DNA from 4 places in the Microbulbifer sp. MCCC 1A16149 genome. Region 1 is predicted to be linked to each of the others. Evidence: predicted binding sites of a transcription regulator. Region 1 holds the regulator's gene; each other region holds the start of a gene.
What was found. Region 1 encodes LexA, which represses DNA repair genes until DNA is damaged. Its sites were predicted from a motif close to ACTGTNTNTANANACAGT; they were not measured.
Positions count from the first base shown of each region.

Region 2: ACONT6_RS07220 (YebG family protein) is a predicted target of LexA. The motif match lies at 2,509-2,526, and genes of this name have one in related genera.
Region 3: recN (DNA repair protein RecN) is a predicted target of LexA. The motif match lies at 1,394-1,411, and genes of this name have one in related genera.
Region 4: ruvC (crossover junction endodeoxyribonuclease RuvC) is a predicted target of LexA. The motif match lies at 4,649-4,666, and genes of this name have one in related genera.

Region 1 covers NZ_CP185959.1:2,182,632-2,188,628, forward strand. The annotation lists gene ACONT6_RS09245 (mechanosensitive ion channel family protein) at 1-672, opposite strand, end outside; gene nagZ (beta-N-acetylhexosaminidase) at 801-1,814, opposite strand; gene ACONT6_RS09255 (TetR/AcrR family transcriptional regulator) at 1,890-2,540, opposite strand; gene ACONT6_RS09260 (DUF6763 family protein) at 2,830-3,162, shown strand; gene ACONT6_RS09265 (TIGR00730 family Rossman fold protein) at 3,334-3,975, opposite strand; gene lexA (transcriptional repressor LexA) at 4,222-4,830, shown strand; gene ACONT6_RS09275 (hypothetical protein) at 4,959-5,213, opposite strand; gene ACONT6_RS09280 (DUF6586 family protein) at 5,387-5,929, opposite strand; gene topA (type I DNA topoisomerase) at 5,938-5,997, opposite strand, start outside.
Region 2 covers NZ_CP185959.1:1,693,890-1,699,886, forward strand. The annotation lists gene ACONT6_RS07205 (amidohydrolase) at 1-303, shown strand, start outside; gene ACONT6_RS07210 (amidohydrolase family protein) at 303-1,598, shown strand; gene ACONT6_RS07215 (MAPEG family protein) at 1,650-2,042, shown strand; gene ACONT6_RS07220 (YebG family protein) at 2,198-2,500, opposite strand; gene ACONT6_RS07225 (LysE family translocator) at 2,615-3,241, opposite strand; gene ACONT6_RS07230 (DUF924 family protein) at 3,241-3,882, opposite strand; gene ACONT6_RS07235 (DUF6249 domain-containing protein) at 4,213-5,067, shown strand; gene ACONT6_RS07240 (sigma-70 family RNA polymerase sigma factor) at 5,080-5,634, shown strand; gene ACONT6_RS07245 (hypothetical protein) at 5,675-5,997, shown strand, end outside.
Region 3 covers NZ_CP185959.1:3,289,934-3,295,930, reverse strand. The annotation lists gene recN (DNA repair protein RecN) at 1-1,366, opposite strand, end outside; gene grpE (nucleotide exchange factor GrpE) at 1,651-2,256, shown strand; gene dnaK (molecular chaperone DnaK) at 2,385-4,319, shown strand; gene dnaJ (molecular chaperone DnaJ) at 4,493-5,617, shown strand; gene ACONT6_RS13835 (type III PLP-dependent enzyme) at 5,695-5,997, opposite strand, start outside.
Region 4 covers NZ_CP185959.1:3,113,911-3,119,907, reverse strand. The annotation lists gene ACONT6_RS13145 (proline--tRNA ligase) at 1-674, opposite strand, end outside; gene ACONT6_RS13140 (HU family DNA-binding protein) at 849-1,280, opposite strand; gene ACONT6_RS13135 (FmdB family zinc ribbon protein) at 1,591-1,848, shown strand; gene aspS (aspartate--tRNA ligase) at 1,918-3,696, shown strand; gene ACONT6_RS13125 (YebC/PmpR family DNA-binding transcriptional regulator) at 3,772-4,515, shown strand; gene ruvC (crossover junction endodeoxyribonuclease RuvC) at 4,679-5,209, shown strand; gene ruvA (Holliday junction branch migration protein RuvA) at 5,313-5,924, shown strand; gene ruvB (Holliday junction branch migration DNA helicase RuvB) at 5,942-5,997, shown strand, end outside.

The DNA.
Region 1 (5,997 bases):
AAGGCGCCAGCCGATATCTTCAACCGTCCCCTCGATTTCCTGATCCGGCGAGCGCACCCAGTCCCCAACTTTGAAAGGACGATCCAGATAGATCATCAGGCCACCGAAAAAGTTGGCCAGCAAATCCTTGGCGGCAAAGCCGATTGCCAGGCCACCGATACCGCCAAATGCCAGTACGCCACTGATGCTATAGCCAAAGTGCTGCATGATCACCATGGCTGAGGTAATCATGATGGATGCGCGAATCAGCTTGCCAATGGCGCGTACGGTGGTGGCATCCATCGGCTTGCCCATAAAGCGCGGATCCGCCAGGTTCTTCTCCACTGCCTTGGCAAATCGCAGTGCAAACCAGGTGATCAGTATGATGAAGCCAATCTCGCGGACGGTAATTGCAAGGGTAAATATCTCGGCGTCGGTAGCCTTCCCCGCCCTGGCAGCGGCGACAGAGAGCCCCACCAGCCACACCAGAATCGACGCCGGCGGATTGATCGCACCGCAAAGCGCGTCATCCCACGGATTCACAGTCCGTTCCGCCCGCGCCTGCAGGCGGCTAACCAGCAGCGCCAGAAGCCACGCCGCCAAGGCAGTAGCCAGTACAATCAGGAAAACTTCGGCAATCCAGAAACGATCTTCCCCCACCAGGGAGCGCAAAAACGCTTTAGCCTGCTCCACAAATCACTCCATTTAATACTTAAGGTTATTCGGCGTTGGCCTTAAAAGGTCGATTGAATACGCACATTTAAAAAGGGCGCTGGCCCCGGCTGGAGTAGCGCCTTGTGAAATTCGCCTATTGTGCCCAATTACATCCAGGATGCCAGCCACTCTCTGGTGGACTGCCAGCGGGAATTGGACTCGAGGGTACTCCAGCTATCAATGGCGGCACGACCGCGCATGCGCGCCAGACGTTCGCTCGAACGCGGGTCGGGCTCAAACCCTTCCAGCGCCTCCAGCACCTCCAATGCACCCTGGCGGTTATTGCACACCACGCCCATATCACAGCCAGCTTGCATAGCCGCCCTGATGCGCTCCGCATAGCCGCCTGCCGCACCTGCCCCTTCCATTGTCAGGTCATCACTGAAAATCACCCCGTCGAACCCCAGCCGCTTGCGCAGGATTTCCTGCAGCCAGAAGCGCGAGAAGCCCACCGGGTTTTCATCAACGTTGGCAAAGCGGATGTGCGCGGGCATTACCGCCTGTAGCTCGCCCGCGGCAATGCACTCGGTAAACGGCACACAGTCCGATGCGAGCACGGCGTCCAGGGTTCGCTGGTCCACCGGAAGCTCTTCATGGCTGTCCTCCAGCACCTGGCCGTGACCGGGGAAATGCTTGCCGGTGGTCGCCATTCCCGCTTCGTGCATCCCCGCCATAAACGGTCGCGCCTTTTGCGCGAGCACCAGGGGATCCTGGGCAAAACTGCGGTCACCCACAATGCGGCAGAAATCATCATCGGCATCCAGCACCGGGGCAAAACTGAAATCCACACCCACTGCCAGCAGTTCCGCGGCGAGCAGCCATCCGACATCTTTTAGCTGCTGGGTGTCGGCGCGGGCACTGAGCGCCTGCATGGAGGGGATACGAGTGAATGACTCGCGAAAGCGCTGTACGCGCCCGCCTTCCTGGTCCACCGCCAGCAGGATCTCTGGGCGCACCGACCGAATGTCTTTGATCAGGGCTTCGAGCTGTGGGCGGTCCCGGTAGTTGCGCGCAAAAAAGATAAGTCCGCCCACCTGAGGGTGCCGCAACAGCTCCCGATCTTCATCGGTGAGCTCGGCGCCCTCTACATCAATCATCACTGGACCAATCTGAACAGACATGGATCGCCGCTCCCACTGCAAGTCAATAAATCGGGCTGGCCGGGCCTCTGTGCCCACCCGGATGCGCGCTGGGCTTCAAGTCTCGCCGGATACCGGCGCAGTCAGCATCGCTGCGGCCGCCGGCGCCAACCGCGCCAGAGTCTCATCGAGATCGCTCTCGGCACCGAAATCTTCCCTCAGGATAGCTTCGATGGCGTCAAAGCTCGACAGGGAAAATATGGTGGCGCCAAGCATAAAATAAAGACGCCAGTAGAAGGTAACCGGATCCACCTGGGGCAGCGCGTTTGCCAACTGCCCCGCAAAACGCCGGTAGCTGGCGCCATAACGGGCGACAATAAAACGGCGCAAGTGGCCCTGGGACTGGGTGTAGGCAAGCCCTAGCAGGCCCATAAACCGCTTGGGATCCCGCCCCTCTTCCGCCAGCCCTGCGAGCGCTACCCGGTACAGGCTCTGCAGCAGGTCATCCAGCTGTAACTCCTCACCACTGGCCTGCGCCTGTTGCCGACGGCTCAGTTCTTCATCCAGGCTTTTCGTAAAAGGTGTAAGAAACCGCTCAAATACCGCCTGAATCAGTTCCTTTTTCGAACCAAAATGATAATTCACCGCGGCCAGATTCACGCCAGCGGTACTGGTGATCGTTCGCAGGGACGTTTCGGTAAAGCCGCGCTCGGCAAAAAGCACCTCCGCAGCGTCGAGGATTCGGTTTACGGTATCCAGCTGACTCATACCATGCTCACAGCAATTCAAACTATCAATTAAAACACTTGTTTAAGCGCTGAGATTAGCACAGTCGCCGTAGGACGGCACAGAATCACACCTTTCGGCAGTGAACACATTTTCACCAATTTGCGAGCCGAGCATGCACTTCATCGCAAAAATCACCCCACACTCACAAAACACCCCAACCGCGGCGAATCTCGCGACCACTCCGTTACCGAGGGCCCCCCGCGCACACTAGATTGAGAACAGAGGCATAGGCAATGCCAGCACTGATAAACATCAGGAGGGCTGCATCATGGCGAGAATCGCACCAGAAATTGGCAGCTGGTTTGAAAATTTCGACAGCGGTGACCTGTTTGAAGTGGTCGCTGTAGACCACCCGTCGCGCACAATTGAAATCCAGTACGTGGATGGCTCGGTGGATGAAATCGACTTTCACAGCTGGCCACGGCTGCCGGTGATTGGCGCCGCCGCGCCGGAAGATGCCAATGCAGGCTATGGCACCCTGGCCGAGGAGATGCAGGACGCGGAGGATTCCGGTTTCACCAGCCCCCTCTTCTCTCCCGCACAGAGCGCCATTGATCGGCTGGAGGGTGAATCTTTCCCGGGAACCGACGAGAGCCTCTGAGCCCCAAGGTAAGTAAATCAGGATGCCGGTTAAGCTAGATAACGGGCACCCTGCTTCCCTTGGGAACGGCTGAACCCGGATACCTGTATTCAAATTGCAAAATCAAATACGGCTAACAAACGGTATTAGCTCACCAATTCACAAGCTCGGAAATGGTTTCGTTTGCCCCCCTCAATCTTCGCGCCGGCGAATATACTCAACAATAATTTCTGCAGCCTCGTCGACGGTGTCCACCAGTTTGAACAATTCGAGATCGCTCTCATCGATGCAATTCCGGGCAAGCTGCGTGTCCACCATCCAATTTACCAGGCCCGACCAGTACTGTTTCCCTACCAGCACAATGGGAAAACGTCGGACTTTCTGTGTCTGCACCAGGGTTAACGCTTCGAATAATTCATCGAGCGTACCGTAACCACCCGGCATAGCGATAAAGCCCACCGCGTGCTTGACGAAAATAAACTTGCGCACGAAGAAATAGCGAAAGTTCAGGCTGATATCCAGATAGGGATTTGGGGTCTGCTCGAACGGCAATTCTATATTGAGGCCGATAGAAGCACCGGACTGGGTGAAAGCGCCGCGATTGCACGCTTCCATAATTCCGGGACCTCCGCCGGTAATCACGGGGATACCCTCACTCGCCAACAGCTCACCAAGACGCATGGCCTGCTGATACTCATGCGTGTCTTCGGGAAACCTTGCGCTGCCAAAAACCGTCACCGCGCCTTTGAGGGTAATCAGGCGTTCGATACCGTCGACGAGTTCCGATTGAATGCGCAGCACGCGCCACGCTTCCGGCATTTTTGCATCCAGCATATGCCTTCTCCATTATCACTATTCGCAGCCCTGTAGGACTTAATCTAAGCATTGAGGCCTGCGGCCTGGAACTGCAGATATAAAACGCCTCAGGGCCATCCAAGTCTAGCAGTAATCAGGCGCCGCCCCGGGAAGATTGCGCACCCGCCAAATCTGTATATAATCACAGCAACTGTATATAAATACAGACACCGGACTCCAGGAACAGATGCCGGGAATAACTCCGGAAACAACAGGAACGCGCCCATGACAAATCTCACCGCCCGCCAGGCACAGGTACTGGAGTTAATCAAAAGTTACCTGGACGATACCGGTTACCCACCAACCCGGGCTGAAATTGCCCAGGAACTGGGCTTCCGCTCCCCCAATGCTGCGGAAGAGCACCTCAAGGCACTCGCGCGCAAAGGGGCCATCGAGATGGTTGCCGGCGCCTCGCGCGGAATTCGTATTCCCGACTACCACAGCGGCCTGCCGATTGTCGGCCGGGTAGCCGCCGGTAATCCGATCCTGGCGGAGGAGAATATCGAGGAGTACTGCGAGATTCCGGCAGAGTTCTTCCACCCTCCCGCGGATTACCTGCTGCGGGTACACGGAATGAGCATGAAAGACGCCGGTATCCTCGACGGTGACCTGCTGGCCGTGCAGCGCACAGAGAACATCCGCAACGGTCAGATCGTGGTTGCGCGTATCGAAGATGAAGTGACGGTGAAACGCTTCAAGCGCCGCGGAAATCAGGCAACCGTACAGCTGCTGCCAGAGAACGAGGACTTCAACGTTATTGAGGTAGACATGCGCGACAGAAACTTCGCGATTGAGGGACTGGCTGTTGGCGTTATTCGCCAGAACCCCCTGTAATGGCAAATGATTCGCCATAAACAGTAAAACGCAGACATAAAAAAACAGGGCGATTGCCCTGTTTTTTTATGTCTGGCCAAAGTGCTGGCATCCACTACCCCGCACCTCCCGGAAACCGACAGACCGCCTCAGTGGATGGTGTGCTCGGTAATATCCACTTCCTCTTCTTCGAAGGGTTCCGGCTCCAGCTCGTTGATATCCTGTACCGCCTCGATGCCGGCCTCGAGCATGGCCCGCGCAATGGCAATCTTATGTTCGCGCAGAAACTCGAGACTCTCCTCAGAGAAATGGATACGCACCAGCGGGTCCTCCTTGTGACCAGCGCGTCGCAGCGCTACATCACCATTGGACAACTCGATGATTTCGTAGGTCTCAGAAGACATTCATTTCTCCAATTACTTCTCAATTACCTCACACCGGCCGCCCACATAACCGAGAGCGCGACCGGGTATCGGGCTCGGCGTGATTTGAAGCCAGTGTAACACAGCGGCAAATGATTAATCAGTGGGCGGGGCCGCCCAGGCTTGAACCTCAACCGGGCCGTTGATGGCGGGAGTTACCACTCCTGACCGTGGGCGCGCTGACGCAGGATCAGCTCATTCAGGGCGCGAAGCCACTTCCCGAGGGAATCCCGATTCAGAGCTTCGGGCGCCCGAGTATCCAGCTGACGCACAGGGATCAGGCTTTGCGCACCGGTAGAATCCGCCGCCGACGGGGCCGCGCCCCCGGCAGGGTGCCACAGGGAGCGCCAGGCTGCTTCCAGCCCCTGGAACCAGCTGTCGGGATTCTCCGCCAGGCTGACCAGCTCGTTGACCTCAGCACTGAACTTGCCACGCGAAGCCACCAGCTGTGCCAGCGCATGCGCAGTTTCCGGCTCGCCACCGGGCGCAAAGCCCAGCTGCAACTGATGCCCCTGCTCTGCCAGAAACGCCTTGTAGGCGCGCCACAATTGCAGCAGCGCGCCCTGGCACAGGGCACTCTCGTAGAGCGCCTCCGGCGACAGCGGGTTGGACTGTTCCGCCTCTGATGCGGGAGACTGAAGGATCAGCTGGCATCGACGCAGGGCCGATGCCACGGTACCCGTATACGGATTACTCACGGGGCAACCTACTTTGTCGGCGCTTTTTTGGCTGCAGCCTTCTTGGCCGGGGCCTTTTTCGCTGCGGC
Region 2 (5,997 bases), 490 kb from region 1:
CTAGCGGGGCAGCGCGCCGGTTTCCATATTGAACCGCGTCATGCGGTGACCTGGATGACCCTGAACCCGGCGCGTGCGCTCGGCGTTGACGAAGTTACTGGCAGTCTGGAGAAAGGCAAGATGGCGGATGTGGTGGTCTGGTCCGGCAACCCATTCAGCGTGTACAGCAAAGCGGAAAAAGTGTTTATCGACGGTGTGCTGATGTACGACCGGGACAACCCCGAGCGACAGCCGCACAGTGATTTTGAACTGGGTATTCTCAACGCGGAAGGCGAACGCCTGCCGGAAGGAGGGCAGCGCTAATGGGTATTAAGCAGGTATTCAAAATTGGCGCCATCGCCTCGCTGGTTTCTGCGGTAGTCGCTGCACCACTGGCAACTGCACAGACACTGCTCATCAAGGACGCCAAGGTCATCACCCTGGGCGATCAGGGCACCGTGCAGATGGGGGACCTGTTGGTAAAAGACGGGCGTATCGAGCAGGTGGCCGAAGACCTCGGCAATCTGAATGCAGACCTGGTTATCGACGGCCGCGGCAAGGTGGTGACCCCGGGCATCATCGCGCCAAGCAGTGAACTGGGGCTTACCGAAATCGGCGCGGCGGCCTCCACCAACGACAGCGCGATCGAGGACGCGTCCATCGGTGCCGGGTTCAATCCATCGGTGGCTTTTAACCCGCACTCCACCCTGATTCCCTTCAATCGCGCCGGCGGTGTCACCCGCGCGGTTGTGGTGCCGAGCAGCCAGGAGAAGATATTTGCCGGGCAGGGGTTTGCCATCAAGCTCACCGGTGAATTCGACAGTGTTACCAATGATGCGCTGGTACAGAAAGTCTATTTCGGCGAGTACGGCGCGGAGCTGGCGGGCGGCAGTCGGGCCCGGGCCTACGAGCAGATTGAGGGCGCTCTGGCACAGGCGAAAGAATATGCCGATAACCGCGATGCCATCCGTCGAGGAGAGTGGCGGGAACTGGATTATTCCATTGATGATCTTGAATCCCTGCAGCCACTGTTGATAGGGGAGCAGTCCCTATTAATCACGGCGAACAGAGCCAGCGATATCCTGCAATTACTGGCGCTTGCAGAGCAGTACAAGCTGAAACTGATTGTGGAGGGTGCTGCCGAGGGCTGGATGGTGGCCGAGCAACTGTCTGCGGCGCGGGTACCGGTGATCGTGGATGCCATGGGGAATTCCCCGGATGCCTTTGAGAAACTGGGCGCGCGTATGGATAACGCAGCGCTGTTGCAAAAGGCGGGTGTGACGGTGGTGATCAGTGGGCCAGGTTACGCTGGGTCCCACAACAGCTATCTGTCACGACAGGGGGCGGGCAATGCGGTGGCGTATGGCCTGCCATTTGAAGAAGGGATACGTGCGATCACGGCCAACGCGGCTTCGGTATTCGGCCTCGAAGGCGGTGTGCTGGTGCCGGGCGGCGTCGCCGACCTGGTATTGTGGAGCGGAGATCCCCTCGAGGTCACCAGCTACGCAGAGCTGGTGGTGATTGATGGCAAGCCACAATCCCTGGTGAACCGCTCGACGCGTCTGCGCGACCGTTATCTGCATCCGCAGTCTGGTACCGGGCACGGTTACAAAAAATAACGATCAATCCGAAAAAACGTTAACAGGAGTTTCAAGCGAAATGGTGAGCATATGCTGAATATTGAGGTAACCGCACTTTACGCAGGACTTTGTGCGCTGCTGGTCATAGCCCTGGCGTTCAAGGTGGTCGCGTTCCGTCGCGGCAAGAAAGTGGGACTGGGTACCGGCGGCGACAAGCAGGGGGAGATTGCGGTGCGGATCCACGCCAACGCGGTCGAATATATCCCGCTGGCCCTGATCCTGATGTTGATTGCGGAAATCAACGGCCTGTCTCATCTGTGGCTGCACTGCCTGGGCGCTGCGCTGTTATTTGGCCGTCTGTTGCATGCAATCGGTCTGTCTGCGGGTAGCGGCGGCTATCACCCCGGTCGTTTTATCGGCACCTCGTTGACCTGGCTGGTCATTATCATCCTTGCGGTGATCGATATAAGTGCAGTGTTCTAAACCAGCTATTCCTACTGAACGCGCCAGGCAGAGGCTGCCTGGCACGGTATAAAAACGGTATAAAAAAAGCCCGGCAAGCCGGGCAGAGTACAGGGATGGAATTTCTGGGGAATATGCGCAACCGGTGGGGGCGCCGGCTGCGCGGGCTGCCAGAATTACTGGTTGGCAGCGAGTGGGGTGACGTTTTCACCACTGTTATCTGATTGCTCGCTGGTTTCTTCTGCGGCGAGCAGCTCCTCCGGCTTACCTTTACAAGCCTTGGCCAGCACTTCGCGGCGCTTGGCAAGCATCAGGCCGATTTCTTCGCTGGCTTCTTCAGAAACGCCTTCAATATTGCGCTCGATCAGCGCAGTAATATTGGCAGCCAGTTCCAGCATCTTGTCGTGTTCTTCGGCATCTTTTTTGTTGTCGAACATGGCTCCGTCTCTATCGCATTTCCAAACCGCTACTACCGCCATAATGGCCTCCTGTTGTCATATACAGTGATTCCGGGCTGAATCCGGACAATAACCGTAAATTGTTATTGAGTTGGATGAATGTACAGTATCTGTATGCCTGTCCAGTGTCAACCGTCAAATCTGCCACAGCAGACGACCGGCGAGGGCAATCAGCAGAATGCCGAACAGCTGCTGCAGGCGATGGCTCCAGCGCCCGGGGCGAATGCCCCTGCGGCGGCCAAAGTAGAGGGCTGCACTGACCAGCAGATACCAGAGTGTATCGATACCTGCGGCCACGCCGGCCATGGTGAACTTGGTGGCCGTGGCCTGCTCGGCGCCGACAAACTGGCTGAACAGGGCGGCGAAAAACAGCGCCACCTTGGGATTGAACAGGGCGATTCCGAAGCCCTGTGCCGCGGCCGCAGCAATGGATTGTCGTGGGGCGTCGGTCTCTGGAGTCGCCGCATCAGACGCCTTTGGCGCGGGCGCGCGTATGGACTTCCAGCCCAGATACACCAGAAACAGGGCGCCGCCCCATTGCAGGCCAGTGAACACTAGTGGGGAATTCGTCAGCACCAGGCTGAGTCCCAGGGCCGTCAGCAGCGCGTAACCGCCAATACCGGCACCGTGGGCGATGGCACAGGCGGCCCCGTGGGCAAAACCGGCACTGGCATTGCGCACCACAATCAGCAGGCTCGGCCCCGGGGACATGGCACCCAGGGCACAGACACCAGCGAGAGAAAGCCAGGCTAACCAGTCCATTAAAAGCCGCCCCCGTTGTCCAGCCATTCCTGCTCTTGCGGGGTATTCTCGCGGTCGAGCGCGGCGTTGCGGTGGGGGTAGCGTCCGAACTGCTCGATGACTTTCTGGTGGGCCACGGCGAAGCGATAGTAGTCCTCGGCCAGCCTGGCGGCCTGCGGGCCGGCATTGTCCTCGCTGTAATCCGTGCGCAACTGGTCGAAGTAGGCCACCGACTGGGCCTGTACCTCGGCCAGCTCCGAGTGCTCCAGTGGCATGCCGGCAAATGCGCGCTGGTGCAGCCCCAGCTTGCACTGGTGATTGTTGCGAATCATTGCCTGGGTGATCTCCAGCGCAATCGGGTCTCCGGCGAAGGCTTTGGGCGAACCTCGGTAGATATTGCGGGTGAACTGGTCGCAGAGAAGGACCAGGGCCAACTGGCCTTCGGCGGTGTCGCTCCAGCTTCCCAGCTCCCCGGCCAGTGCCGCGTCGATGGCTTTTTCGAAACGATTGCGGATCTCCCGATCAAATTCGTCATTGCGTTGGAACCAGCGGGCGCGCTGTTGCGCCGGGATTTCTCCGTCCAGCGCCTGGCTGCCGAACCAGAAAGAGAGGACTTCGGCCGGGTGGGTGATTGAGGTGACGGTGAGCGCGTCTGAAGTCATGAATACCCCGTTTTTGGTTATGTTGCGGCGATTGATCGGCCTCAGGCCCGGTCGTCAGGCCGGCAGAGCGGTCGTGATTCCGGGGCCGCTGAAATATTTGATCCGGCCTTGCATCTAAAGGGCGCATCTCCGGCGTCCATCAGGGGAAGGGTAAAGCCCGGCCAAGTCACAGTCAGTAAGGTAACCCGGAATGTGCCCCTGATACAGGGTGCTCAAAAAAGGTACACTCTGACGCGAGAAAGGTCCCGGGTCCCCGCACGGGGCCAGTTTACCTCGGGTCAGACTAGAAAGAGCGAGATAACACCAATGAGAGCGAAAGATTCAATTGTTGTGCGTAACCGACTGCCCGGCTGGGCGCTCGCGATCGCAGCGACCCTGGCGATGGGAGTCTCCGGAACTTTGCTGGCACAGGAAGACGCCGTAGCACCGCAGCCACCTGAGCCTCCGGCCCCTGTAGTCGCACCTGAGCCCCCTGCGAAAGACAAGGTAACCAAGCAGGTGCGGATCCTGCGCCAGGAAGATGGCCGTCTGCGGATTCATACGCGGGATGAACACGGCGAGAGCGCCAATGTGGAGATCGACCTCGGTGAGGAGTTTGGCGGTGCAGTTACCCGCCGAATCTACGAACAGCTCGTGGAGAAGGGTGTCCTCGACGACACGGGAGTGGTCGTAGATGAGGCGCTGGAGTCGGTGCCGCGCAATATCAGTATCGGGATCAATGCCGATATGGAGCGGGCCGAGCGCGCTAAGGAGCATGCCGAGCGTATGCACGAGCGCACCCACGAAATCCACGTGTCACAAGAGCGCGGTGGTCGTTCCAGGGGGCCGGATATGGACTGGCTGATCGGGATCGTCGCGATTCTCGCAGTCTTCGGTACCCCGATCCTGATCGTGTGGCTGGTGACGCGCAACAGCTATCGCAAGAAGCAGCTGGTGATGGAGAACATCAATCGCATGGTGTCCGAGGGACGCGATATCCCGCCGGAACTGCTGGATGCCCTGGATGGTCAGAACACCGTTACCACCAAGGACCGGGGGATCACCCTGATTGCCATCGGCGCCGCGATCTTTATCTGGCTGTCTGCCTCAGCGGGTGTTGGTGTCGGTAGTCTCGGGTTGATCCCCCTGTTTATCGGGATCGCCCGCTATATCAACTGGAAGCACGACCAACAGCAAGCGGGTTAAGGACAGCCATCCATGGACCTCAATGATGAGGATCTGATCAAGCGCGTCGTCGACGACGGGGACCAGCGGGCCTACGCCCAGCTGGTTCGTCGCTATCAGTCACAGCTGCGTTTCTCGCTCCGCCAGCTGTGCAATGGCGACCAGGGACTCGCCGACGACATGGCGCAAGAGGCTTTTATCAAGGCCTACAAGGCGCTGCCTGCGTTTCGTGGGGATGCGCGTTTCAGCACCTGGCTGTACCGCATCGCCTACAATCTGGTCATGAGCCACAAGCGTAAGAATGCACCAGATGTGGATCAGGAGGCGGTGGACCGTGCGCAAGCCCAGGAAAGTGTCGAAGAAGCACAGCAGTTGGGTATGGCCAGGGACCTGAATTCGGCAATGGGGGAATTGAGTGACGCCCAGAGACAGGCGGTGCATCTGTGTATGCAGCGCGGCTTTTCCCACGAGGAAGCGGCCACGATTATGAAGTTGCCGCTGGGCACGGTAAAATCCCACGTAAATCGCGCAAGGGCCAAATTGCAGACTCTGCTGCAGGCCTGGCGAGAGGAGGTAGCCAGTGGCTGATTCCCGAAATTTGAACAGTGATACTGCAGGTATTACAGGTATGGTAATTACAGACGGTGTTGTAAGGCCCGCTCCCGGTACATTTGGGGGTGATGAGCCGGACTTTGACACCTGGTTGTCCCAGCAATTGCAGTTCAATGAGCCGCACCTGGACAATGACGGCTTCTGTGAACGGGTGATGGCGGAGTTGCCGCCGGCGCCGGCCAAACGGGCCGAGCGCAGGGCGAACCGCTACCAGTACGGGGCAGTGGTTGCGGCCTCGGCGATTGTCTGCTGGCAATTTCCCCTGGAGGAAGTCCTCACCGTGATGGCTGCGCAGAGCATCAGTCTCTACAGCCTGGTGGGAATTGGTATTGTCAGCTC
Region 3 (5,997 bases), 1.1 Mb from region 1:
CGAACACCAGGGTGGGGGTGCGGGAGGTCTGCGCGGTAATTACCTGGATGGCCAGGCTGACCCGCGACAGTTCACCGCCGGAAGCGATCTTGCCCAGTGGCCTGGGCGGCTGGCCCGGGTTAGTGGAAATCAGGATCTCTACCTCTTCGAGGCCGGTAGCGCAGGGCTTGTCCAGCTCGGTAAGCGCCAGCTCCACACGGGCGTGGGGCATGGCCAGATCGGCCAGCTGCCCGTTGACCGCCTCGGCGAGTTTTTTTGCCGCGGCTGCCCGCAGCTTGCTGAGTTTCGCTGCGCTTTTGCGGAATGCCTGTTCCAGTTTCTCGCACTCCTCGGCCAGCTTGTCGAGGGTGTCCGGGGTGCCAATTTCTTCCAGTTCCTGTTGCCACTGCTGTTGCAGGTCTGCCAGCTGGTTCGGCTGCACCCGGTGCTTGCGGGCGATCGAGTAGATCGCCGAGAGGCGCTCCTCCACTTCCGCCAGTCGTTCCGGGTCCATCTCGAAGCGATCGATGTGACGCGACAGGGTGCTGGCGGCCTCGTCGATCTGGATACGGGCGCTTTCGAGCATCTGCGCCACTTCTGCCAGCGCCGGGCTCTGTTCCGGCATGGCGCCGACCAGTTGCAGTCCGCGGTGCAACTGCTCGGCGATATCTCCTTCGCCGCCGTTCAGCAGTGCCGCCAGTTGGTAGCTGCCGCTCAGAATGTCGCCGGCGTTGGCCAGCTGGCGCTGTTCGCTCTCCAGTTCTTCCAGTTCTCCGGGCTTGAGGTCGAGTTGTTCGAGCTCTTGTAGCTGGTATTCCAGCAGGTCGCGACGGGCCTGGGTCTCGCCGGCGCTATCTGCCAGCTTGCGGTAGCGCCGGTGCTGGTCCTGCCAGGTCTTGAAGTGAATACGCACTTCGGCGCTGTGGCTTTCCGCGTGGGCGTACTCGTCCAGCAGGCGCCGGTGGGTGTCTTTCTTCAGCAGTGACTGGTGTTCGTGCTGGCTGTGGATGTCGATCAGTTGCTCGCCGAGGGTGCGCAGCTGCATCAGGGTCACCGGCTGGCCATTGATGTAGGCCCGCGAGCGGCCGTCAGCGCTGATGGTGCGGCGCAGGATCACTTCGCGTCCGGCGTCCATTTCCTGGGCTTCCAGCCAGTCCTGGGCCTCGGCGTGATTGCTGATATCAAACGTCGCATGGATATCCGCGCGTTTCGCGCCGGCGCGCACCAGTTCACCGTTGCCGCGGTCGCCGAGGGCGAGGCCGAGGGCATCCAGGGTGATGGACTTGCCCGCACCGGTCTCGCCGGTGAGGGTGCTGGTGCCGGGGCCGAACTCCAGCTCCAGCTGGTCGACCAGGGTGAACTGACTGATAGACAGGTGCAGCAACATGGGGATCGATTTCACGCTGATTAAAGTAGTGGTTGTTTATACAGTATTTGGAGGCGGGGTTTCAATCACCCCGGGGCCTGAATGTGCTGCATTCCCTTTTCGCGGCTGGCCGGCGGCGACGCTAACCTAGGCCCGGCAACCCGTTTCCCATGCCCTGTGACATTCCTCAAGAGCCCCTTCCCTTGAAGTGGGGCGGGCAGGCCCCATATAGCTCTGCATTGCCGGTTTTAGCCGGCGTTACGACCTAACTGGCAGTATGCCGACGGACACATACGGAGACAGCAGTGGCCAAAGAGCGCAGCGAAGAAGAACAGACCGAGACCGGCGAGCAGGCGGCAGAGCAGGCCGCAGAAGTGGAAACCCCCAGCGCGGAAGAACAGCGTGCAGCGGAGGAAGCCCTCGCTGAAGAACTGGCTGGAGAAAGTGCGCAGGACATCGAGATCGCTGCGCTGCAGCAGCAGCTGGCGGAACACAAAGACATGGTGCTGCGCGCCCAGGCAGACGTGCAGAACGCCCGTCGCCGCGCCCAGCAGGATGTAGAAAAAGCGCACAAGTTCGGGGCGGAAAAGCTGCTCAAGGACCTGCTGCCGGTCGTGGATAACCTGGAGCGTGCCATCGCCACTGTCGACAGTGAGCACGAGGCGCACAAGGCCGTGGTGGAAGGGATCGAGCTGACTCACAAGTCTTTTATCGACACCCTGACCAAAAACGGCGTTGAGGTAATCAATCCGGCGGGTGAGCCCTTCGATCCCGAACTGCACCAGGCCATGACCCAGGTGCCGAACGGCGATGTAGAGCCGAATACGGTACTGGACGTGTTCCAGAAAGGCTTCCGCCTGAACGGCCGCCTGGTGCGCCCGGCCATGGTGGTTGTCAGCAAGGCACCGTAACGCAATTGTAAAACCCTGCTCCGCCGCCCTTGAAAACGAAACGGCGGCACCAATATAAGCAGCAACCGAATACAAACGTGTGCAGCCAGGACCGAATCCGGCGCGCAGTAAAGTGAGGAATCAGACCAATGGGAAAAATCATCGGTATCGACCTGGGTACTACCAACAGCTGTGTGGCAGTACTGGACGGCGACAAGGCTCGTGTCATCGAGAACGCTGAAGGCGATCGCACTACGCCTTCCATCGTTGCCTTCACCGACGACAACGAAGTACTGGTAGGCCAGTCCGCCAAGCGTCAGGCAGTGACCAACCCCACCAATACCCTGTTTGCGGTTAAGCGCCTGATCGGCCGCAAGTTCAAAGACGACGTTGTGCAGAAAGACATCAAAATGGTGCCTTACTCCATCGTTGAAGCCGAGAACGGTGACGCCTGGGTAGAAGTAAAGGGCGACAAGAAAGCACCGCCGCAGATCTCTGCCGAAGTCCTGAAAAAGATGAAGAAGACCGCGGAAGATTTCCTCGGTGAGAAGGTAGACGCTGCGGTAATCACCGTACCGGCCTACTTCAACGACTCCCAGCGCCAGGCGACCAAAGACGCCGGCCGTATCGCCGGTCTGGACGTGAAGCGCATCATCAACGAGCCGACTGCTGCGGCCCTGGCCTACGGCATGGACAAGGCCGGTGGTGACCGCACCATCGCCGTATACGACCTGGGTGGTGGTACCTTCGATATCTCCATCATCGAGATTGCCGACGTCGACGGCGAGAAGCAGTTTGAAGTGCTGTCCACCAACGGTGACACCTTCCTCGGCGGTGAGGACTTCGACCTGCGCCTGATCGACTACCTGGCCGAGCAGTTTAAGAAAGAGCAGGGCATCGACCTGAAAGGTGACCCCCTGGCCATGCAGCGCCTGAAAGAAGCCGGTGAGAAAGCCAAGATCGAGCTGTCCTCCAGCCAGCAGACCGAAGTGAACCTGCCGTACATCACTGCAGACGCTACCGGTCCGAAGCACCTGGTGGTCAAACTGACCCGCGCCAAGCTGGAAAGCCTGGTGGAAGAACTGGTAACCCGCTCTCTGGAGCCGGTTAAGACTGCGCTGGCCGACGCCGACATGTCTGCGTCCAGCATCGACGAAGTGATTCTGGTGGGCGGTCAGACCCGCATGCCGCTGGTACAGCAGAAAGTAACCGAGTTCTTCGGCAAAGAGCCGCGCAAAGACGTAAACCCGGATGAAGCGGTAGCCGTGGGCGCTGCCATCCAGGGCGCGGTTCTGGGCGGTGACGTGAAAGACGTACTGCTGCTGGACGTAACCCCGCTGACCCTGGGCATCGAGACCATGGGTGGCGTGGCCACTCCGCTGATCGAGAAGAACACCACCATCCCGACCAAGAAGTCCCAGGTGTTCTCCACCGCAGACGACAACCAGACCGCGGTAACCATTCACGTGGTTCAGGGTGAGCGCAAGCAGGCGGCGCAGAACAAGTCCCTGGGTCGTTTCGACCTGGCCGACATCCCGCCGGCGCCGCGCGGCATGCCGCAGATCGAAGTGACCTTCGATATCGATGCCAACGGCATCCTGCACGTGCACGCCAAAGACAAGGCGACTGGTAAAGAACAGTCCATCGTGATCAAGGCCTCTTCCGGTCTGTCCGATGACGAGATCGAAAAAATGGTACAGGACGCCGAGGCCAACGCCGAAGCGGACAAGCAGTTCGAGGAGCTGGTGACCACCCGCAACACCCTCGACGGCCTGATCTCTGCCACCAAGAAGACCCTGGAAGAAGCCGGCGACAAGGCGACTGCAGAAGAGAAAGCTGCAATTGACGCTGCCCTGTCGGAAGCGGAAGAAGCGGTGAAAGGCAACGACAAAGCTGCCATGGAAGCCGCGACTACCAAGCTGACCGAAGCCTCCGGCCCGGTAGCCCAGAAGATGTACGCAGAGCAGGCGCAAGCCGGCGAAGCGGCCGCGGAACAGGCCGAGCAGGCCCAGTCTTCCGGTGGTGACGACGCAGTGGACGCTGAGTTCGAAGAAGTCAAAGAAGACAAAAAAGAAGACAAGTAAGTAACTACTTGCCTATGCCCTGACTTGTAGGAGCCAGCCTTGCTGGCGAAACGCCGCTGGCGGGATTCAATCCATTCGCCTGCAAGGCAGGCTCCTACAGGGCAATACAAAAAGGCGCGGAGGCTCTGTAGAGCTTTCGCGCCTTATGCAGTTTAAGAAGAACACACAGAGCTATGTCCAAACGCGATTATTACGAAGTCCTCGGTGTCAGCAAAGGCGCGGACGAAAAGGAACTGAAAAAGGCATACCGTCGGGTAGCCATGAAGTTCCACCCCGACCGCAACCCCGATGACAAAGAGGCGGAGAACAAATTCAAGGAGGCCAATGAGGCCTACGAAGTCCTGTCCGATCCCCAGAAAAAAGCGGCCTATGACCAGTTCGGCCACGCCGGTGTGGACGGTCAGGCTGGCGGCGCGGGTGCCGGTGGCTTCGGTGGATTCTCCGATATTTTCGGCGACGTGTTCGGCGATATCTTTGGCGGCGGCGCCGGTGGCGGCCGTCGCGGACCGCAGCGCGGCTCCGACCTGCGCTACGACCTGGACCTGGATCTGGAAGACGCGGTGCGCGGCACCACCGTCAAGATCAAGGTGCCGACTCTGGCCAACTGTGGCACCTGTCACGGCTCCGGTGCCAAGGCCGGTTCCCAGCCCCAGACCTGTGGCACCTGTGGTGGCGCCGGTCAGGTGCGCATGCAGCAGGGCTTTTTCTCCGTTCAGCAGACCTGCCCCAACTGTCGCGGTCGCGGAACCGTAATCACCGATCCCTGTGGTAGCTGCCATGGTCGCGGTCGCGTGGAAGAAACCAAAACCCTGTCGGTCAAGGTTCCGCCGGGCGTGGATACCGGTGACCGTATCCGTCTTGCCGGTGAAGGTGAAGCCGGACCCGACGGCGGACCGGCCGGCGACCTGTACGTACAGGTTATGGTGCGCGAGCACGAGCTGTTTCAGCGCGATGGCAAGAACCTCTACTGTGAAGTGCCGATCAGCTTCGCCACCGCCGCACTGGGTGGCGAGATGGAAGTGCCGACCCTGGACGGCAAGGTCAAACTGAAGATCCCCGCAGAAAGCCAGACCGGCAAACTGTTCCGCCTGCGCGGCAAGGGTGTAACACCGGTCCGCGGCGGTGCACCGGGTGATCTGTTATGTCGTGTGGTGGTGGAAACACCGGTAAATCTCACCGCCAAGCAGAAAGAATTGCTGGAAGAGTTCGCGGGCACGCTCAGCGAAAAGAAGAACTCCCCACGTCAGACCGGCTGGTTTGAAGGGGTGAAGAACTTCTTTGGTGACATGAAGCTGTAACTCAGCAGCGCAGTAAAAACCCGGCAAATTAGCCGGGTTTTTTTATGGGGCAAGGGTCGGCTGCAACACTTCTTCCGCTAGTCCAGATAGCATACCTGTGGCGGCGCGTGCATCAGGAAATTCTGATGTGAAATATTCCACGCGTATGCACCGGCCAGAGGAAATACCAGATAGTCCCCGATAGCCAGTTCGTTAACCGGTTGCCGTGCCGCCAGCACATCCTTTGGTGTACAAAGCTGCCCGACGAGTGTAACGGACCCGTGACTAATGGCCTTACCCCGTTTGCGGCCTTCCAGCACAAAAAATGGATGGTCATGGGATTGCGCCGCCGGTGTACGAAAATGGTGGGTGCCGCCGTGCCCGATTGCGAAGTACTCCCC
Region 4 (5,997 bases), 930 kb from region 1:
GAAGAGAAGGCGATATCGTCCTCGCCGCTCTGGGCCAATACGTGGAATTCATGGGAATGGGAACCGCCGATGGAGCCGGTATCCGCGAGCACCGGGCGGTAATCCAGGCCGATGCGGTCGAAGATGCGGCAATAGGCATCGTGCATTACATCGTAGGTTTCCTGCAGGGAGTCCGCGTTCAGGTGGAAGGAGTAAGCATCCTTCATGGTGAACTCGCGCGCGCGCATTACACCGAAACGTGGGCGGATTTCGTCGCGGAACTTGGTCTGGATCTGATAGAAGTTCGCCGGCAGCTGCTTGTAGCTGTTTACCTCGGTGCGGATCAGGTCCGTAATCACTTCCTCGTGGGTTGGGCCCAGGCAGAAAGAATTGTCGTGGCGGTCCTGGATGCGCAGCAGCTCCGGGCCGTACTGTTGCCAGCGACCGGACTCTTCCCACAGCTCCGAGGGCTGAACCACCGGCATCAGCACTTCCAGAGCGCCCGCGCTGTCCATTTCCTCGCGCACGATCTTTTCCACCTTGCGCAACACCCGCAGGCCGGTGGGCAGCCAGGTGTAGAGTCCAGAGGACAGGCGGCGGATCATACCGGCGCGCAGCATCAGCTGGTGGCTGATGACCACGGCGTCATTAGGGGTTTCTTTCTGGGTGGCGATCAGATAGCGGGATGCGCGCATAGTGCTTTCTTTTAATGTCGATGAATTTTAAAGGGCGGCCATTTTACGCCGGTGGGCGGGGGTTTTGGTAGAGGCGGACGCGCCTCGCGGTTATTCGCGGCGTGCCTTCTTCCCTGACCCCAAAAACAGAAAACCCCGCAAAAGCGGGGTTTTCCGGGCTGAAAGCGGCGAGACTCAGGACTCGGCCATCTCTTTCAGCTTCTTCAGCGGGCGAACCTTGACCTGGATGCTCGCCGGCTTTGCCTTGAACACGGTCTCTTCGCCAGTGAAGGGGTTGATACCCTTGCGCGCCTTCTTGGCAGGCTTCTTCACAGTGGTGATTTTCATCAGGCCCGGCAGGGCGAATTCGCCAACCGCGCGCTTCTTCACGTGGCCTTCGATCAGATCGGTCAGCTCGTCCAGAACAGACTGAACCTGCTTGCGGGACAGCTCGGTGTTCTCGGCAATCTGGTTCAGAATCTGGGTTTTGGTGTACTTCTCTTTGATTGCAGTCACTTTCTTGGCCTTGGGTGCGGCCTTGGCTGCTGCTTTCTTGGCTGGAGCCTTCTTGGCTGCAGTCTTCTTGGCGGGGGCTTTCTTAGCTGCTGCTTTCTTCTTCGCGGCCATAGCTAGCTTCCTTCTATATAAGTGTTTTTTCCAGTGAAAGTGTATGTACATCAAGGTTCGCCCGGCAGCGGGGCAAGGGCGTACCCAAGTACTGAGCTGAAGTATATCCAGTTTTTGTCCGCACGCACGGGGTAAAAACGGAAAAAAAGTGCTTTTTTACAGGGTTTTGCTCGAAAATTGGCCCTCAAATACCGCTGTCGGCCGTCTCTGGAAGCACAGTGTGTCTGTGGGGAACTGCCTCCTTCTTCCCTCGCAGGTGCTCATGTATAATCTGCGCCCCTTTATATTCAGTGAGATCTGGGTACAAGCGATGCCTATCTACGAATACCAGTGCCAGGCCTGTGGCCATCAGATGGAAGCCCTGCAGCGTATGAGCGACGCTCCGCTGACAGACTGCCCCGCATGTAACAAAGCGGAACTGAGTAAACAGATCAGTGCCGCCGGATTCCGCCTCAAGGGTGGCGGTTGGTACGAGACCGACTTCAAAACCGGCAGCAAGAAAAACCTTGCCGGTGATACCGCCAAGCCCACCAGTAGTGGTGGCGGCACAGAATCCAAAGCCAGCTGAACGCCCCGGAGCCCACGGCTGGGACAGACATCAAGCAGAATTGAAACATTACTAAGGGAATAAGACTCCATGCGCACCGACTACTGTGGCGCCCTGCGATCCGCCGATATTGACCGCGAAGTAACCCTGTGTGGCTGGGTAGACCGCCGCCGCGATCACGGCGGGGTTATCTTTATCGATCTGCGCGACCGCGACGGTATCGCACAGGTGGTGTTTGACCCGGATGCCGCAGAGCACTTTGAGCTCGCCGACCGCGTGCGCAGCGAGTACGTGCTGAAGGTCACCGGCCGCGTGCGCGCTCGCGCCCCGGAAGCGGTAAACCCGAACATGGTTACTGGTGAAATCGAGGTTTACGGGCTGCAGCTGGAGATCCTCAACAGCGCCGAAACTCCGCCCTTCCAGCTGGATGAGCATACTGCGGTGGGTGAAGATGTGCGGTTGAAGTACCGCTACCTGGACCTGCGTCGCACCGAAATGCAGCGCAACCTGCGTTTCCGCTCGCAGATCACCAACGCCATCCGCAACTACCTGGACGGTGAGGGTTTCCTGGACATTGAGACCCCGATCCTCACCCGCGCCACTCCGGAAGGTGCCCGTGACTACCTGGTGCCAAGCCGTACCCACGGTGGCAAATTCTTCGCCCTGCCGCAGTCCCCGCAGCTGTTCAAGCAGCTGTTGATGGTTTCCGGTTTCGACCGTTACTACCAGATTGCCAAGTGTTTCCGCGACGAAGACCTGCGCGCAGATCGCCAGCCGGAATTTACCCAGATCGATATCGAGACCGCGTTCCTCGATGAAAACGCCATCATGTCCATCACTGAGGGCATGATTCGCAAGCTGTTCAAAGAGCTGAAAGGCATAGAGCTGGGCGAATTCCCGCGTATGCCGTTCTCCGAGGCGATGGAAAAGTTCGGCTCCGACAAGCCGGACCTGCGTATCCCGCTGGAGCTGGTGGACATCAAGGACCTGATGACCGAAGTGGAGTTCAAGGTGTTCTCCGGCCCGGCCAACGATCCCAAAGGCCGCGTTACCGCACTGAAAGTACCCGGCGGCAACGACAAATTGACCCGTAAACAGATCGACGACTACACCAAGTATGTCTCCATCTACGGTGCCAAGGGTTTGGCCTATATTAAGGTCAACGACAAGTCCGACCTGGAAAACGGCCTGCAGTCGCCGATCGTCAAGTTCCTGCCGAACGAAGTGCGCGGTGCGATCCTGGATCGCGTACAGGCGGAAAATGGCGACCTGATCTTCTTCGGTTCCGACAAGGGCAAGGTGGTTTCCGAGGCCCTGGGGGCCCTGCGTTGCAAGCTGGGTGAAGACCTGAACCTGTACGTGTCCGAGTGGGCGCCGCTGTGGGTTGTGGACTTCCCGATGTTTGAAGAGAACGACGATGGCAGCGTTACCGCGCTGCACCACCCGTTCACGGCACCGTCCTGCTCTGCGGAAGAGCTGGAGAAGAACCCGCTGGAAGCGCTGTCCCGCGCTTACGATATGGTGCTGAACGGTACCGAGCTGGGTGGCGGTTCCATCCGTATTCACAACCAGGATATGCAGCAGGTGGTATTCCGCGCGCTGGGTATCAGCGCCGAGGAGCAGCGCGAGAAGTTCGGCTTCCTGCTGGACGCGCTCAAATACGGTGCGCCGCCCCACGGTGGCCTCGCCTTTGGTCTCGACCGCCTGGTGATGCTGATGACTGACAGCGACTCTATCCGCGACGTCATCGCCTTCCCGAAAACCCAGAGTGCGGCCTGTGTGATGACCGACGCCCCGGGAGCGGTGGACGCCAAGCAGCTGCGTGAACTCAGCATTCGCCTGCGCGCCAAAGAAGAGCAGGTGGGATAAGCGAAACTACGGAAGCGCCTGTGCGGCAGGCGCACCCATAAAAGTCACAAACGGAGCAATACCGGAGAGATTTAGATGGCGGGACACAGTAAATGGGCCAACATCAAGCACCGCAAAGCGGCCCAGGACGCCAAGCGGGGCAAGATTTTCACCAAGATCATTCGCGAGCTGACCGTTGCCGCGAAGTCTGGCCCTAACCCGGAGGACAACCCGACCCTGCGCGCCACCATCGACAAGGCCCTTGGGGCCAACATGAAGCGCGACACCATCGACAAGGCCATTGCCCGCGGCGCCGGCAACGCTGACGGTGACAATTACGAAGCGGTTACCTATGAAGGGTACGGGGTTGGCGGTGTAGCGGTACTCGTGGAGTGCCTGACCGACAACCGCAATCGCACCGTGGCAGAGGTGCGCCACGCTTTCACCAAGCGCGGCGGTAACCTGGGTACCGACGGTTCGGTCGCCTATCTCTTCTCCCGCAAAGGCCAGATGTACTACGAACCGGGTGCGGATGAAGATGCGCTGATGGAAGTGGTTCTGGAGGCCGGCGCCGAGGATGTCGAAACCAACGATGATGGCAGTATCGAGGTTACCACCGAGTTTACCGACTACATGGCGGTAAAGGATGCGCTGACCGAGGCGGGCTTCAAGCCGAACAACGCTGAGATCGCGATGATTCCGTCGACCACGATTCCGCTGGATAAAGATGGTGCCGAGAAGGTGCTGGCGCTGGTGGATATGCTGGAAGATCTGGATGATGTACAGAACGTGTACACCAACGCGGATATCCCGGAAGAGGTGATGGCCGAGCTCGGCTGATTGTTTTCACCCCTCGATCTGAAAATGCCCCGCTTGTCGGGGCATTTTTGTTTCTGCTCGCGGCACACTTTCGCTGCGTACCTTACGGTCAGCCTTGACGCCCCGCCGCGGCCTTGGGACACTTCCCGCAACAATTGTATAAATGTACAGGGGGCTGGCTGCTGTGACCCGAATTCTGGGGATTGATCCCGGCTCGCGCAAGACTGGTTACGGCGTGATTGATATCGAGCGCTCCGGTGCGCGTTACGTGGCCAGCGGGGTAATCAAGCTGCCCGATGGCCCTTTGCCGGAACGCCTGAAGCTGATTTTCGACGCGGTGAGCCAGATCGCCCAGCAGTACCAGCCACACCAGATGGCTATCGAAAATGTGTTCATGGCGAAGAGTGCAGGCTCCGCACTCAAGCTCGGGCAGGCGCGTGGCGCGGCGATTGTTGCTGGCACCCACGCGGACTTGCCGGTAGCGGAGTACGAGGCGCGCAAGGTCAAGCAGGCGGTGGTAGGCAACGGCGGTGCGGACAAGCTGCAGGTACAGCACATGGTCAAAACCCTGCTGAAATTGCCCGCTTCCCCCCAGGAAGATGCTGCGGATGCGCTGGCGGTGGCCCTTTGCCATATGCACACCATGCAGACCCTGATCCAGTCCTCGGCGGGAAGCCGCGCCCGATTCCGGCGTGGGCGCTTGAGTGTGACATGATCGGTCCCGGGCGTAAGTGCAGCCACAATATCGCTACAGAATTTGAATGGAAGTACCACAGGGCTTTGCGTAAAGCCCTAAATAAAAAAGAACTGGAACAAGAATGATAGGAAGACTGACAGGCACCCTGGCTGCTATCCAGCCGCCGCAGTTGCTGGTGGACGTACAGGGTGTGGGCTACGAAGTCCTGGCTCCCATGACCACTATCTTTGAGCTGCCGCAGTTGGGTGGCAGCGTGCAACTGCATACCCATCTGGCGGTATCGGAAACCTCCCAGCAGCTGTTTGGCTTTATCCGGGAATCCGACCGCCAGCTGTTTCGGACCCTGATCAAGGTGAACGGCGTCGGCCCCAAAATGGCGCTGGCGATCCTGTCCGGCCTCGATGGCGCCGCGCTGGCCCGTTGTGTTGCCGATGACAACGTGGGCGCACTGGTGAAAGTGCCCGGCGTTGGCAAGAAAACCGCCGAGCGCCTGATTATTGAATTGCGTGGCAAGCTCACCCCGCAAACCGGTGATCTTGGCGACATCCCGCTGATGTCCACCAATGCCGAGCCGGTAATCGATCACGCCGGTGAGGCGGAAAGCGCGCTTGCCGCGCTCGGTTACAAGCCTACGGATGCCACCAAAATGGTCGCGCGGGCCGCCAAAGAACAGCCGGAAGCCGACAGCGCCACCCTGATTCGCCTCGCACTCAAGAGCATGGCGCCCGCATAAAGAATTGAGAATCTCCAGTGATTGAAGCTGACCGCCTTATCGCCCCCGAACCCATCGGCCCCACCGGGCAGGA